3 regions of the Virgibacillus sp. GM2-2 genome follow, and region 2 is predicted to be linked to each of the others. Evidence: riboswitches for the same ligand, from Rfam matches in the RefSeq annotation. Region 2 holds a riboswitch; each other region holds the start of a gene.
The links. Region 2 has a riboswitch for S-adenosylmethionine ahead of ACY9Z2_RS02490 (hypothetical protein). Riboswitches for the same ligand answer to the same signal wherever they lie in the genome.
Positions count from the first base shown of each region.

Region 1 (4,864 bases), on a different contig from region 2:
GCCTTTTTTACGCTGATAGGAAAGTATAAGTTTTTATGGATATCAGTATAAGGGACTAAGGCTTTCGCCATTAAAGCTTGGCGATAAGCCAAGTTTTCTAATAACGTCAGAAATTATAAATTATGGTAAACCTTATAAGAAAACCCTGGCATTCGCTATTAAGGACAAGGCGAATGTCAGGGTTTTCTAACACTGATAGGAAAATATTAGTTTTATGGATATCAGTATAAGGGCAACTAAGGCTTTCGCCATTAAAGCTTGGCGATAAGCCAAGTTTTCTAATGAACTTTTTCTTCCCATACATGCTTCTCGAAAATTAAGCCAAATTAATAGTAGGAGGTGCAACATGGATAAGAAAAAGTTTTATGTTAATATGGGTACACAAGAGGTTTCACAAATTAAATATGGGAACAATGCTGATTTCATTATTCATGCGACAGATGAAGAGGTTATATTGTTACGCGAGAAATTGAATGATATGGACGATGCCAATTTTCGTGCTTTCTTTCGTGCACACGTGCCGATCATGTCTTATCACAATGACCAATCGAATGATGATTATGATGATGGAATGACAGGTGCTTTTCAAATGTTGTATGATTTAGGTGATGAAAAAACACGAGAACATATTGAATCGATGGGAATATTATCTGATAGACATTTGTAATGAGTAGATGAATTCTCATTAATTTAGTCAAAAGTAGTTTATACTAGCTGCTTTAAAGGAACATAATAAGAGATAGACAATTTAATTAACGGGGAAAAAGGCAGCTGAAATAATGAATACATTTAGAGATTATTATAACAATGAGGTTAAATTAACATTTGAAGATCATTATTTTTCCAAAGAACCAAAGCATGTTTGGGTAATTTGTACGTATCAAAATCGTTGGCTACTAACTAATCATAAAGATCGAGGAATGGAATTTCCTGGTGGCAAGGTAGAACCAGGTGAAACAGCTGAAGATGCCGCAATACGTGAAGTAAAAGAAGAAACTGGCGGGTCAGTTGATCGGTTAGATTATGTTGGTCAATACTATGTTAAAGGCAAGGGCGGGACGGTAATAAAAAATGTTTATTTTGCTAACGTCAATAAACTCATTGAGCAGTCTACTTACTATGAAACCCATGGACCAGTCTTGTTAGATAACATACCTAAAAATGTCCGTAAAAACACAAAATACAGCTTTATTATGAAGGACGATGTTTTAACCTATTGTATGGAAAAAATTAAAAGTGAATATTTATCAAAGTAAACGTGTTTTCCTGAAGGGAGACACTTTCTTTGTTCAATTGTACATGCACTAGGTTACAATAGAGTAATATTCAAAAGGAAAAGCCAGCCTTTTGAGACTGGCTCTCTTCAATTATTTTAACCTTTATAAAGTGGACCCGCTTGAGCAATTTCCTTATCAGCTTGTGTGAAATTCTTAAAGTTTTCATGGAATTTCATTGCAAGCTTTTTCGCTTCCGCATCGTAAGCTTCTTTGTCAGCCCAAGTACTTCTAGGAACCAATACTTCGTCTGGAACACCAGGAACGTGCATTGGCGTTTCAAGACCGAAGACATCGTCCTTCGTAGTTTCAACAGTGTTTAACTCACCTTCAAGTGCTGCATGAACCATTGCTCGTGTATAGGAGAGTTTCATACGATTTCCGACACCATATGAACCACCAGTCCAACCGGTGTTCACTAAAAATACGTTTGTGTTAAATTGATCAATTTTTTCCCCAAGCATTTTTGCATAGGTCGACGGTGCTAGTGGCAAGAATGGTGAACCAAAGCAAGCTGAGAAAGTTGCTTGTGGCTCTGTCACGCCACGTTCTGTTCCAGCTAATTTACTTGTATAGCCACTTAAAAAGTGATACATTGCTTGTTCTTTTGTTAATTTACTGATCGGTGGTAGTGTACCAGATGCATCAGCTGTCAAAAAGATAATTGTATTTGGGTGACCAGCTACACTAGGTGTTACAATATTATCGATATTATCTAGTGGATATGCTGCACGTGTATTTTCCGTTAGAGATGTATCATCGTAATCTGGGATACGTGAATCTTTATCAAGAATTACATTTTCTAATACGGACCCAAATCGAATTGCGTTGTAGATTTGTGGTTCTTTTTCTTCTGATAGGTTGATACATTTTGCATAGCATCCACCTTCGATATTAAACACACCGTTTGGACTCCACCCATGCTCATCGTCCCCGATTAGTTTGCGATATGGGTCAGCCGATAGAGTAGTTTTTCCTGTACCAGAAAGTCCAAAGAATAATGCTACATCGCCCTCTTGACCAACGTTAGCAGAGCAGTGCATGGATAATACTTCTCGCTGTGGTAAAAGATAGTTCATAACAGAGAAAATTGATTTTTTAATTTCTCCTGCATATTCAGTACCACCAATTAAAATAATGCGTTTCTTGAACGAAACTAGGATAAAAGTTTCTGAATTAGTTCCATCAACTGCAGGATCAGCTTTAAAGGTTGGCGCTGATATAACAGTAAACTCTGGATTATGTGTTGATAATTCATCTTCTGTCGGCGTAATGAAAAGTTGACGCGCAAATAAATTGTGCCAAGCATATTCGTTAATTACTTGGATTGGCAAACGATACTTTTTGTCAGCACCTGCGAATCCTTTGAACTGAAAAAGTTCATCTTTTTCTTTTAAGTAATTAATTACTTTACCGTACAAATTATCAAAAGATGCTTCATCAATTTCCTGGTTTACTGCGCCCCAATCAATAAGATTTTCACACGATTCGTCACGGACAATGAATTTATCCTTTGGAGAACGTCCAGTATATTTTCCAGTAGTTGCTTGAATTGCGCCAGTTGCAGTTAATGTACCTTCATGACGATCTAAAATTCTTTCGACTAAACGAGGTACAGATAAATTTTTTTGTACATTTTTATTAGAAATTAGCTCCTGTAACAATGATGATTGTTCCACCGATTTCATGTATCATACCTACCTTTTGGATGGATTTTATTTTTTACAAAATAAGAAGTAATCAAGATTTTATAAATCTGTTTATTAGTATAACACATTCATAAAATTAATCCATACTATTATATTATTTTATTAAAGCTGTCATATAATGTTCGAAAAAAGTTGACATGATGAGGGGTTTTCGATACGATAAGTTTCGAGCGGATACTCTCTTATTTAGAGTCGGCGGAGGGACAGACCCGATGAAACCCAGCAACCATCACAAGTGTGAAAAGGTGCTAACCTGAAGCAAGGATGACTCCTTGAACAATAAGAGGAAATGGCCACAACACCTTTCCTCCTGAACAGGAAGGGCTTTTTTTGTTTTTAAGGACCTTGAACAATTGTACTATAACAAATAGAGTTCCGTAACACAATTATAAAGGGAGGATTTAGCCATATGGCTTCAAATCGTCGTTTATTTACATCTGAATCTGTCACAGAGGGACACCCAGATAAGATATGTGATCAGATCTCAGACGCAATTTTAGATGAAATTTTAAAGAAAGATCCAAATGCTCGAGTAGCATGTGAAACAACCGTAACAACAGGCTTAGTATTAGTATCTGGAGAAATCTCCACGAATACGTATGTTGATATTCCTGCTATTGTAAGACAAACAATTAAAGATATTGGTTATACACGTGCAAAGTTTGGCTTTGATGCAGATACTTGCGCAGTTTTAACTGCAATTGATGAACAGTCTGCTGATATTGCCGGCGGAGTAAATACTGCACTCGAGGCACGTCAAGGAAAAATGACAGATGATGAAATCGCTGCAATTGGTGCAGGAGACCAAGGTTTAATGTTTGGCTTCGCATGTGACGAAACGGATGAATTAATGCCGTTACCTATCGCTTTAGCACATAAACTAGCGAAACGTTTGTCAGATGTGCGTAAGGACGAAACACTAGCTTACCTACGCCCAGATGGAAAAACACAAGTAACTGTTGAATACGATGAAAACGATAAACCAGTTAAAGTAGATACAATTGTTATTTCAACGCAACACCATCAAGATGTGACGACAGAGCAAATTGAAAAAGATTTAATTGAACAAGTTATTCGTCCTGTCGTACCAGAAAATTTACTTGATGAATCAACAAAATACTTTATTAATCCAACTGGCCGATTCGTTATCGGTGGTCCTCAGGGTGATGCTGGATTAACTGGGAGAAAAATTATTGTAGACACGTATGGCGGATACGCACGTCATGGTGGTGGCGCGTTTAGTGGAAAGGACTCTACTAAAGTTGACCGTTCTGCTGCTTATGCAGCACGATACGTTGCCAAGAATATCGTTGCCGCTGACCTCGCTAAAACGTGTGAAGTACAATTAGCGTATGCTATCGGTGTAGCAGAGCCAGTATCGATTGCAATCAACACATTTGGCACTGGTAAAGTTAGTGAAGAAGCATTGGTTCAAGCTGTTCGTAAGTTATTTGATCTAAGACCAGCAGGAATCATTCGTATGCTAGATCTACAAAAACCAATTTTCCGTAATACATCTGCCTATGGGCACTTTGGTCGTACAGATATTTTGTTCCCTTGGGAAAAAACAGATAAATTAGAAGAGCTAAAAGCATTGACGAAATAAAATGAAGCGAAAGTATCCAGATTTGGATGCTTTCGCTTTTTCTTATCTTAAGAGCAAAGAAAGTATAAACGAAAAGCTGTCTAGCTCCAGCGCCCAGCAACTATCAAACTTCACACTCCTCCACTGCGATAAGTCAACATCGGCTCGTACCTCACCGTGTTTCCTTTATCTCATTTCGGGGTGCTCCAGTTTGTACGTTGCTAAACGGGCGCTTACGCTTTTCTTATAAAGATGTATGATGTTTATAGTATTGCCCTTTTTCAACATACGTCTTT
Region 1 is NZ_JBUZWC010000023.1:8,925-13,788, reverse strand. It holds gene ACY9Z2_RS17955 (hydrolase) at 347-667, shown strand; gene ytkD (RNA deprotection pyrophosphohydrolase) at 780-1,256, shown strand; gene pckA (phosphoenolpyruvate carboxykinase (ATP)) at 1,373-2,962, opposite strand; SAM riboswitch class I at 3,163-3,269, shown strand; gene metK (methionine adenosyltransferase) at 3,393-4,589, shown strand; gene ACY9Z2_RS17935 (gamma carbonic anhydrase) at 4,813-4,864, opposite strand, start outside.
Region 1: it holds a riboswitch for S-adenosylmethionine, as region 2 does, so the genes downstream of both, metK (methionine adenosyltransferase) here and ACY9Z2_RS02490 (hypothetical protein) in region 2, are expected to answer to the same signal.

Region 2 (4,864 bases):
TGTGCCACCCCTCTTGATGGGGTTGGACTATTGTAACCGTATCATGTGATTAGCATGGTACGGTTTTTACTATATTATGAACTTCTGTATTTATTATACCATGAATTGGAGTTTTGTACACATTTCAATAATCATCCCAGTTATCGATCGTTTGCATGACTAATCGTTTAACGTCGCTAACCTTGTTGACTCCTCCATGTTTATTATTTAGCAGATCACATAAAGCAATTAAATCAACTAACTTTGCGAGCTTCTTCCAATCTTTCTGCAACATGACGCCACCAGATTGTAAGCCGTCAATAAAAGCTTTCTCGAAATCAGTAATAGAGGAGAAGTTTTCATAACGCAACATATTTCCAATGTCTACATGAACTGGACCAGCAAAAGCAAATTCCCAGTCGATAATACCAGTAACTTCTTTTTCCGCAACCACTATATTCAAGCCGTTGTAATCACTATGTACAAGTGCAGGTGTCGGATCAATATCTTTTAAAAGGTGACTGTTCATTCGTGTGAAATTCCACAGTTTTTCAGTTAGCTCTTCCCCTAGCCAGTGACCCGTATGGCCGTCTATTAAAAATTCTTCCATAAACGAAAGAAACGTGTCAGGCGTTACCTTCATCGGTACGGTCACTTCTAAATTTTCATTGAAAAGTCCTGCTTGAGTAAATGTATTTTTTCTCATTTGAGCAAGCCAATAGCCTGTAGAATAGGCTGCTTTTTTCAAAAAAAGAGTATCGTTACTATACATCGTATCCTTCAGGTGTATCCCCTCTTTCCATTCCATGATGGAAAAGGATGCATTTCCTTGATAGTGACTATAATAGATTTCTGGAACAGGCAGTGACTCGTGCAACTTGGTGTGTAGTGCGCTCTCGAACCTACACTTCTTTTCATCACTAATTCGCAATACCAATGGTTTTTCACTAGAATTAATTTTTACTTTGTAATTTGTATTACTAAATCCCCCACTTAATAATTGAACAGATTCTAATTGCATGCCTGGCGAAAAATGGTGGATCATTTCTTCAAGTTCATGATTCGGAAGTGAATAAAGCGGTTTTACTCGTTCCCAGTTTTCCTTCATATTTCTCCTCCTCATTGGACTCAACCCTAAGTCTATCACTATTTCACTTTGCGGAATAGTGCGAAAGTATAGTAACCTATTGATAGATAATTAAAAGGGGAAATGACAGTGAAAAAAATCAATCAACTATCCATACCAACTAACGCAAGGGTAATCGTGATTTCGGATATTCACGGGGAGTTGGAGCTATTCAAAAGGCTATTAACAAAAGTAAATTTCAGCGAAGAAGATTACCTAATTATTAACGGTGATCTTTGTGAAAAGGGTCGTGACAGTATTGGGGTTGTAAATTATGTAATGGCACTGCAAGCTTCCAATGCTAACGTACATGTGACAGAGGGAAACTGTGATTCGATTGTTGAAAATCTACTAGTAGAGGATCCAAGGCTCATCCATTATGTTTTGAAACGTAGATCAATTATAGGCGAGTGGGCAGAAAAGATTGGTTTTGAAATCAATGAAGATACAGATGTTAAAGAACTAAAGGTAATTTTGCTGGAGCATTTCGGAAAAGAAATCACTTGGCTTATGGAACTTCCAACTGCAATTGAAACGCCAAACTATATCTTTGTTCACGCAGGAATTGAGGATGTGGAAGATTGGAAGGACACAGAGCGTGATTTAGCTATAGCGATGCCGACGTTTTTAGAAAAAACCCACCGCGCAGACAAATACGTAATTGTGGGCCACTGGCCAGTGGCAAATTATGCAACAGACGCACCAGCAAATAATCCAATTATCGATACCGATAAAAAAATCATTGCAATCGATGGCGGGAATGTGATTAAACCAACAGGACAATTAAACGCGTTTATTATCAAAACTGCTACAAACGGAGATGCATTTTCGAATACATATATGGACCATTTCCAAACACGTGAAGTGCAGGAAGATTTTCGTACCGAATCGGAAATGACGGGTGCCATTACGTATCCGCACTATGAAATTGTTCCTATTGAAACGGGCGATAGTTTTTCGCTTTGTAAGCAATTAGGGACAAATAAGCATTTTTACGTAAAAAACGAATATGTTAAACAACAGGAAGATGGAAACTATACCGTCAAAACAGACGTATCGTGTACGCAACTCCATGTCAAAAAAGGTGATATCGTTTCGATCGTGGATGATAGCTGTGAGGATTACACGTTGATAAAAAAAGATGGAAAAGAAGGTTGGGTTCGAAAAGACATTTTAGCGAATTTGTTGTATACTACAAATTAAGTGAATAGGTTATCAAGAGTGACTGAGAGATCTGGCTCAACGACGTCACAGCAACCTGCTTAAGCAAGGTGCTAACACCAGCAAAGTGTATGCTTTGGATGATAAGTCGGTAGGAGACCCCTTTATGCAATCCAAGCATAAAGGGGTTTTTATATATTTTTTTAAAAGGAGATGATTTTGGTGAAGCGAATTTTTGTGGAAAATGGAAAGGTAAGAGAATTAAGTGAGGAAGAGTTTGAAAAATTGCCTCCATCAACATCGGTGTCTGATATCGTAAAGGAAATGACTCCAGAAGAGATTGAAGCGTTTCATTGGGAACGATATGAAAGGTTTATTAAACCATTGATGGAACATAACCAGCGTGAGTTGAAGCGATTAAAATAATTCGCGCATTGTTATGGTCAAAACGCGCAGCAAACAAAATAAATCGATCAATAATCCATAGAAAACGCGCGACAGCACAATTGCTGCGCGTTTTCAATCTGTTCATGCGCGGTTATAACGCAGGTTCGATCGTTCTACTTTACATTATGCTCGATTTGCTAACTCTTCTATGTTTAATACATCCCAGAACGTGAAACACCTATTATAGAGTAACCATTTCAAGGAGGTAATCGAGTTGGTAGTACCGTTTAAACATGAACCGTTTACTGATTTTACAAATGAAGAAAATCGAAAAGCATATAAGATTGCATTGCGTGAGGTGGAGAACCGTTTAGGTAAGGATTATCCACTTGTAATTGGAGGAGAACGTGTTTTTACCGAAGACAAAATGACATCGGTAAATCCGTCAAATAAAGAACAAGTAATCGGATATGCTTCAAAGGCAACAAAGAAGCATGTAGATCAAGCGATGGAAAAAGCCCAGGAAGCTTTCAAGAAATGGCGAGGATTTACTCCAGAGGAACGAGCTGAGGTATTGTTCAAGGCAGCAGGAATTGTCCGACGCCGAAAACATGAGTTTTCAGCGACGATGTCTTTTGAAGCCGGGAAGCCATGGGGGCAAGCTGATGCCGATACCGCGGAAGGAATTGACTTTCTTGAGTATTATGGCAGACAAATAATTGAACTTGGTAAAGGTAAGGAAATTAACGATCGAGAAAATGAAAACAATACTTATTTCTATCAACCGATGGGGCCAGGTGTCGTAATCCCACCATGGAACTTTGCGTTTGCGATAGTTTGCGGGACAACTGTAGGGCCGGTTGTAGCAGGTAACCCTGTTCTGTTGAAGCCAGCTGAGGATACGCCAGTTATTGCATATATGCTAGTGGAAGCTTTAGAAGAAGCGGGCTTACCAAAAGGCGTAGTAAACTTTCTTACTGGCGATCCAAAAGAAATCGGTGATTATTTGGTTGACCACCCTGAAACCCATTTCATCAACTTTACAGGTTCACGTGGAACAGGAACACGTATTTATAAGCGTGCTGCTGAAGTCCAAGAAGGGCAAAACTTCTTAAAGCGAGCTGTTATAGAGATGGGTGGTAAGGATACGATTATCGTTGACGATAATGCTGATTTGGACTTGGCGGCTGAATCAATTGTCAACTCCGCATTTGGATTCCAGGGCCAGAAATGTTCGGCTTGTTCGCGAGCGGTGATTCACAAAGATGTTTATGACGAAGTGCTTGAAAAGTCAATCCAGCTTGCTAAGGACGTAACAGTTGGGAATCCAACGGAAGAAGATCCGTATATGAGTGCGGTTATTAACCAGAAGCAATTTGATAGAATTAAAGGATATATCGATACAGGAAAAGATGAGGGAAAGCTCGTATTTGGTGGTGAAACCGACGATTCGAAAGGGTACTTCGTCTACCCAACGATTTTCGCTGATGTTGATCCAAAAGCAACTATTATGCAGGAAGAAATTTTTGGACCAGTCGTTGGTTTTACTAAAGCAAAAGATTTTGATGAAATGTTAGATATCGCAAATAATACAGACTACGGATTGACTGGTGCAGTGATTTCGAATAACCGTGAGCATTTAAATAGAGCGCGGTATGAATTCCAAGTTGGAAATCTATATTTCAATCGTGGCTGCACAGCGGCTATTGTAGGATACCATCCGTTTGGCGGATTCAAAATGTCCGGCACCGACGCAAAAGCTGGTGGACCAGATTATTTATTAAACTTCCTTGAAGCGAAAACTGTATCGGAAATGATGTAAAAGAAATGGCAGCCTAGCTTAGCTGGGCTGCTTGATTTATGGGCAGTTACTCTAGCCCCAATACTTCCAAACCAATCTCAGCAAGCTTCATTTGCCCTTTGATAGTTGGATGGATGTCACCTTGAATTACATAAGCTGCTTGGTTTTGACCAAATGCGGTATAGGCATCAGCCAGTAATACATCATCGTAAGTTGCATTGTAATAAGCGGTTAGTCCAGCAAAATGATGATTTATACTAGGTAGAATCTGTATTCCAACCGTATGCAATGGATCCTCCACCTGGAATGGATTATAAACGTTGTACATAACAATCGGTGCATCTGTAAGTGTCCGCGTTTCCGCAATGATTTTGCCGATATTACCGAACAAATTACTGCTTTGAATTTGT
Region 2 is NZ_JBUZWC010000001.1:559,001-563,864, reverse strand. It holds gene ACY9Z2_RS02500 (phosphotransferase family protein) at 125-1,087, opposite strand; gene ACY9Z2_RS02495 (metallophosphoesterase) at 1,196-2,308, shown strand; SAM riboswitch class I at 2,315-2,416, shown strand; gene ACY9Z2_RS02490 (hypothetical protein) at 2,489-2,692, shown strand; gene pruA (L-glutamate gamma-semialdehyde dehydrogenase) at 2,928-4,475, shown strand; gene ACY9Z2_RS02480 (GDSL-type esterase/lipase family protein) at 4,522-4,864, opposite strand, start outside.

Region 3 (4,864 bases), on a different contig from region 2:
TTTTTTAAAGGTACTGAAACGCGATCTGCGAAGGATATAGCTGAAGCGTTTGATGCTATTGGTGGTCAAGTAAATGCATTTACATCTAAAGAATATACTTGTTTTTATGCGAAAGTATTGGATAACCATAAAGATTATGCATTAGAAATACTTGCAGATATGTTTTTTAATTCATCATTTGATGAAGATGAAATGGAACGTGAAAAGAAAGTTGTGTTAGAAGAAATCAAGATGTATGAGGACACACCAGATGATATTGTACATGATTTATTATCACGCGCATCTTATGGTGAACATTCATTGGGCTATCCAATATTAGGGACGGAAAATCACTTAAAGTCATTTAAACCAGATACACTTCGATCCTATATAACGCAAAGATATACGCCTGATAATGTTGTAATTTCTGTCGCAGGTAACGTTGATCAATCATTCATCGATAATGTAGAGTCTTGCTTTGGAAAATATGAAGCAGATCATGATAAAACTCCATTGATTAAACCTGAATTCCATGCTGGTAAATTAGAGCGGAATAAAGAAACTGAACAGGCGCATTTATGTATCGGATATAACGGATTACCAGTTGGTGATGATTACACCTTTAGCTTAGTAATCATGAACAATGTTCTTGGAGGTAGTATGAGCTCACGCCTATTTCAAGATGTTCGGGAACAAAAAGGGTTAGCATATTCAGTGTTTTCTTATCATTCCTCGTTTCTTGATAATGGACTGTTAACTATTTATGCAGGTACTGGCAAAGAGCAGTTACCACTACTTCAGGAGACCATTTCAAGCACTGTAAATGAACTAATAACGAATGGTCTTACTGACAAAGAATTGAAAAATAGTAAAGAACAACTTAAGGGAAATCTCATGCTTAGTCTTGAAAGTACAAACAGCCGTATGAGCAGAAATGGTAGAAATGAATTATTATTAAAACGGCATCGCACGCTTGACGACATGATAAAAGAAATTGATGCTGTTAATCATGATTCTATTCGTAAGATTATTGATACCATTTTTAATACAAAACCATCAACGGCACTAATTGCACCAAAACAAAATAATTAGTTAGTAAATAACCTATGCAATGACATAGGTTATTTTTTTTGTCATATATTTATAATACCGATACAAAATGAGGTGAGTGTAATGCGGTATAAAGAAATAAGTGGAAAAGAAATTGTAAATGTGAGTCATGGTTCTAGGCTCGGGGTTCTTGGTGCGACGGATTTAGAAATTGACGAGAGAACTGGTCAAATCAGGTCTTTTATCATTCCTAACTACAAATGGTTTGGTTTAAAAAAAGAAGGAGCAGAAACAAAAATTCATTGGAACTCCATAAAAAAAATTGGAGAAGATATGATTATGATTGAAACGGACTAGTTTTTGCCACGTCATATTTTATTTAGTTAGGAGGCTGAGACAAAACTAAAACTATTAATTTAAATAACGAACAATGAATTGTATTAGCTCCGGAAATATACTTAGACTCCTTGAAAAAGAAAATCACTTTTTCTGCGTGCGATGCTTTTTCAGGGTAGCTTTCCTTGTCCTGCGGGAAGACAGGCATTGGTGAGACCCCACAGTGCGTCTATTAAGGAAGGCCGACTAAAAACGTCCTTTGCGGACAACGTCGGCATACCCCTTGCCGGGGCAAGGAGGCTCACCAGCCGCCCGCGGAAAGCGAGTATATTTCCGGAGCGAGTTATTTGCACTAATTATCTTATGTTCGGATTTTCTTTGATAAAAATAGTTTTGTCCTGGCCTCTTTTTTAAAAGATAAAAATCTATAAAATCTGTCCAGCGCAAGCGGACTGGACACTCGAGACATAAACAGTCTACTTCCGTGTGGTAAAAACCACCACACTGCAGCGTTCTGCTTATGCTTGTCGTGTCTTTCAAGTCGCTTGCGCTTTTTTCTTACAGCTTACTCTGACAACGTGCTAATATTCAGAAATAACCTTGACTTTTTATCTTGTTAAATGTAGAGTATTGTTTAACATTTTAATATGAAATTTTTCTTATCCAGAGAGGTGGAGGGACTGGCCCTTTGATACCTCAGCAACAGGTTTATAAAACACTGTGCTAATTCCAGAAGCGTAAAGCTTGAAGATAAGAAAGGGAAATCAGCATAATAGCCAACCCTCTTCTTACTTGAGAAGAGGGTTTTTTTATAACGTTAGAAAGATCTTATATGAAAATACATCGGAATTCGCTATAAGGTGAGGTGAATACCGAGTTTTTCTAATTTTTTCTTAGCTATTACTCACTTACCGAAGCGAAACACATAAGCTATAAAGAAATGATTTGAAAAAGGCATTTGTATAACAAGGAGTGTATAACGAATGGGTTACTCAATAGCTGTAATAGGTGGAGATGCCAGATATATTGAACTAATTCGTCAACTTCAACAAGTTGAAAATACGACTATTTATTTAATAGGTTTTGATAATCTAGATCAAGGATTTACAGGATTAAAACAAAAAGAATTCTCTGAACTAGACCCAAGTGAATTGGATATGGTAGTTTTACCTGTTACAGGAACTGATGATAACGGAGTGATTGAACCTGTTTTTTCCGATCAATCGATTCAATTAACAAAAGAGTGGGTTCAACAATTAAAAAGTACTGCAATTATATTTACAGGCATAGCAAATGACTATTTAACTTCAATAACAGATGAAACAGATCGACGTCTTGTAAAGTTATTTGATCGTGATGATATTGCAGTATATAATTCAATTCCAACTGCTGAAGGAACAATTATGATGGTAATTGAACATACTGATTTTACGATTCATTCCGCTAACTTACTAGTAGTTGGCTATGGTCGTGTCGGAAAAACGGTAGCGAATAAGTTTGCTGCTCTAGGTGCCAATGTAGCAGTATGCGCTAGAAAGTCAGAAGATTTGGCACGCATTACGGAAATGGGTTTTAAAGCCATTCCTTTTGATCAACTGTCACAAAATACAGCGGACTGCGATATTTTAATTAATACGATACCATCTCAAGTTATTACGAAAGAATCAATTCAATACTTACCATCACATGGATTGATTATTGATTTAGCATCTAAACCAGGTGGAACAGATTTTGACTATGCAGAAAAACGTGGGATTCAAGCAATACTTGCGAAAAGTTTACCTAGTATTGTTGCCCCTAAAACTGCGGGTAGAATTTTGGCTGATGTCATTAAACAGTTTATAACGAGTAAGGAGGAAACAGTATGAGTTTAGTAGGAAAACGAATTGGTTTTGGTATCACAGGATCACATTGCACGTATGATCAGGTTTTTCCACAGTTAGAGAAATTAATGAAGATTGGTGCAGAGGTCGTGCCGATTGTAACGTATACCGTGAGATCTACAGATACGAAATTTGGTGATGCAGCTGATCATATCGAAAAGATTGAATCGATTACTGGAAAAAAAGTAATTACTACAATGCCAGAGGCAGAACCTTTAGGACCAAAAGAACCGTTGGATTGTATGGTTATCGCACCATTAACGGGTAATTCGATGAGTAAACTAGCTAATGCTCTAACAGACTCCCCTGTACTGATGGCCGCTAAAGCAACTATGCGAAATAAAAAGCCAGTAGTATTGGGTATTTCGACGAATGATGCACTAGGACTTAACGGCGTTAACTTAATGCGTTTAATGGCAAGTAAATATATTTATTTTATACCGTATGGCCAAGACGATCCGTATAAGAAACCAAATTCGTTAGTTGCACATATGGATACATTAGTGGATACAGTTGAGTCAGCTTTATTATTCGAACAAATCCAACCAGTTATAGTTCCTTATCAAGAAAATAGCGGAGTATAGACTCCAAATAGAAATTAGTTGTATGACAGAGGTGGAAAAATGAAACTATTAGTTCAAAAATTTGGAGGCACTTCATTACAATCACCAGCAAGTATTTCAAAAGTCATCGAACATATAAAAGAAGCAAAAAATAATAATTTTAAGCTAGTTGTAGTTGTTTCAGCATTAGGTAGAATGCCAGACCCATATGCTACTGATACGTTATTAAGTCTCATCGATCGAAATGTACCTTATCATGAAAGTCGTGAAACTGATCTTCTTTTGTCATGCGGTGAAACAATTGCAAGTGTTGTAATAGCAAACGAACTTCGAAAAAATAAATTAAAATCGATTGCATTAACAGGTGCCCAAGCAGGAATTCTAACTACCTCAGATTTTACGCAAGCAAAAATTAAAGGAATTGATACATCTCGATTACTAGAAGAGCTGGAAAAATATGATGTAGTAGTTGTTGCAGGTTTTCAAGGCCAGACATCAATTGGAGAAATAACAACAATTGGAAGAGGTGGCAGCGATACAACCGCTGCTGCTCTCGGTGTTGCGCTTAACGCCGAAAGAGTAGAAATATTTACCGATGTAAATGGTATCATGACTGCTGACCCGAGAATTGTTAAAGCTGCTCGGCAACTTAAATCGGTGACATATACAGAAATTTGTAATTTAGCATATCAGGGTGCAAAAGTTATTCATCCCCGTGCAATTGAACTTGTAATGCAAGCAAATATACCACTCCATGTGCGATCCACTTATTCCAGAGAATCAGGCACATTTGTATCCAACAATTCTATACACGAACTTCCAGATCAACTGATTACAGGTATTGCACATATGACCTCTATGACTCAAATTAAAATAAAAGAAAGGGAAGAAATGCATCGTCTTCATTCAGAAGTATTTAAAGTTCTAGCGGATGGGGGAATTTCGGTAGATTTCATCAATATATCTCCAACAGGATTATTATTTACAATACCTGCTATTCACACGGATTTAGCTGTAAGTTGTATTGAAAATTTAGGATTTGAACCACAAGTA
Region 3 is NZ_JBUZWC010000003.1:48,477-53,340, reverse strand. It holds gene ACY9Z2_RS05290 (M16 family metallopeptidase) at 1-1,071, shown strand, start outside; gene ACY9Z2_RS05285 (YlmC/YmxH family sporulation protein) at 1,153-1,386, shown strand; SAM riboswitch class I at 2,022-2,122, shown strand; gene dpaA (dipicolinic acid synthetase subunit A) at 2,349-3,233, shown strand; gene dpaB (dipicolinate synthase subunit B) at 3,230-3,832, shown strand; gene dapG (aspartate kinase) at 3,872-4,864, shown strand, end outside.
Region 3: it holds a riboswitch for S-adenosylmethionine, as region 2 does, so the genes downstream of both, dpaA (dipicolinic acid synthetase subunit A) here and ACY9Z2_RS02490 (hypothetical protein) in region 2, are expected to answer to the same signal.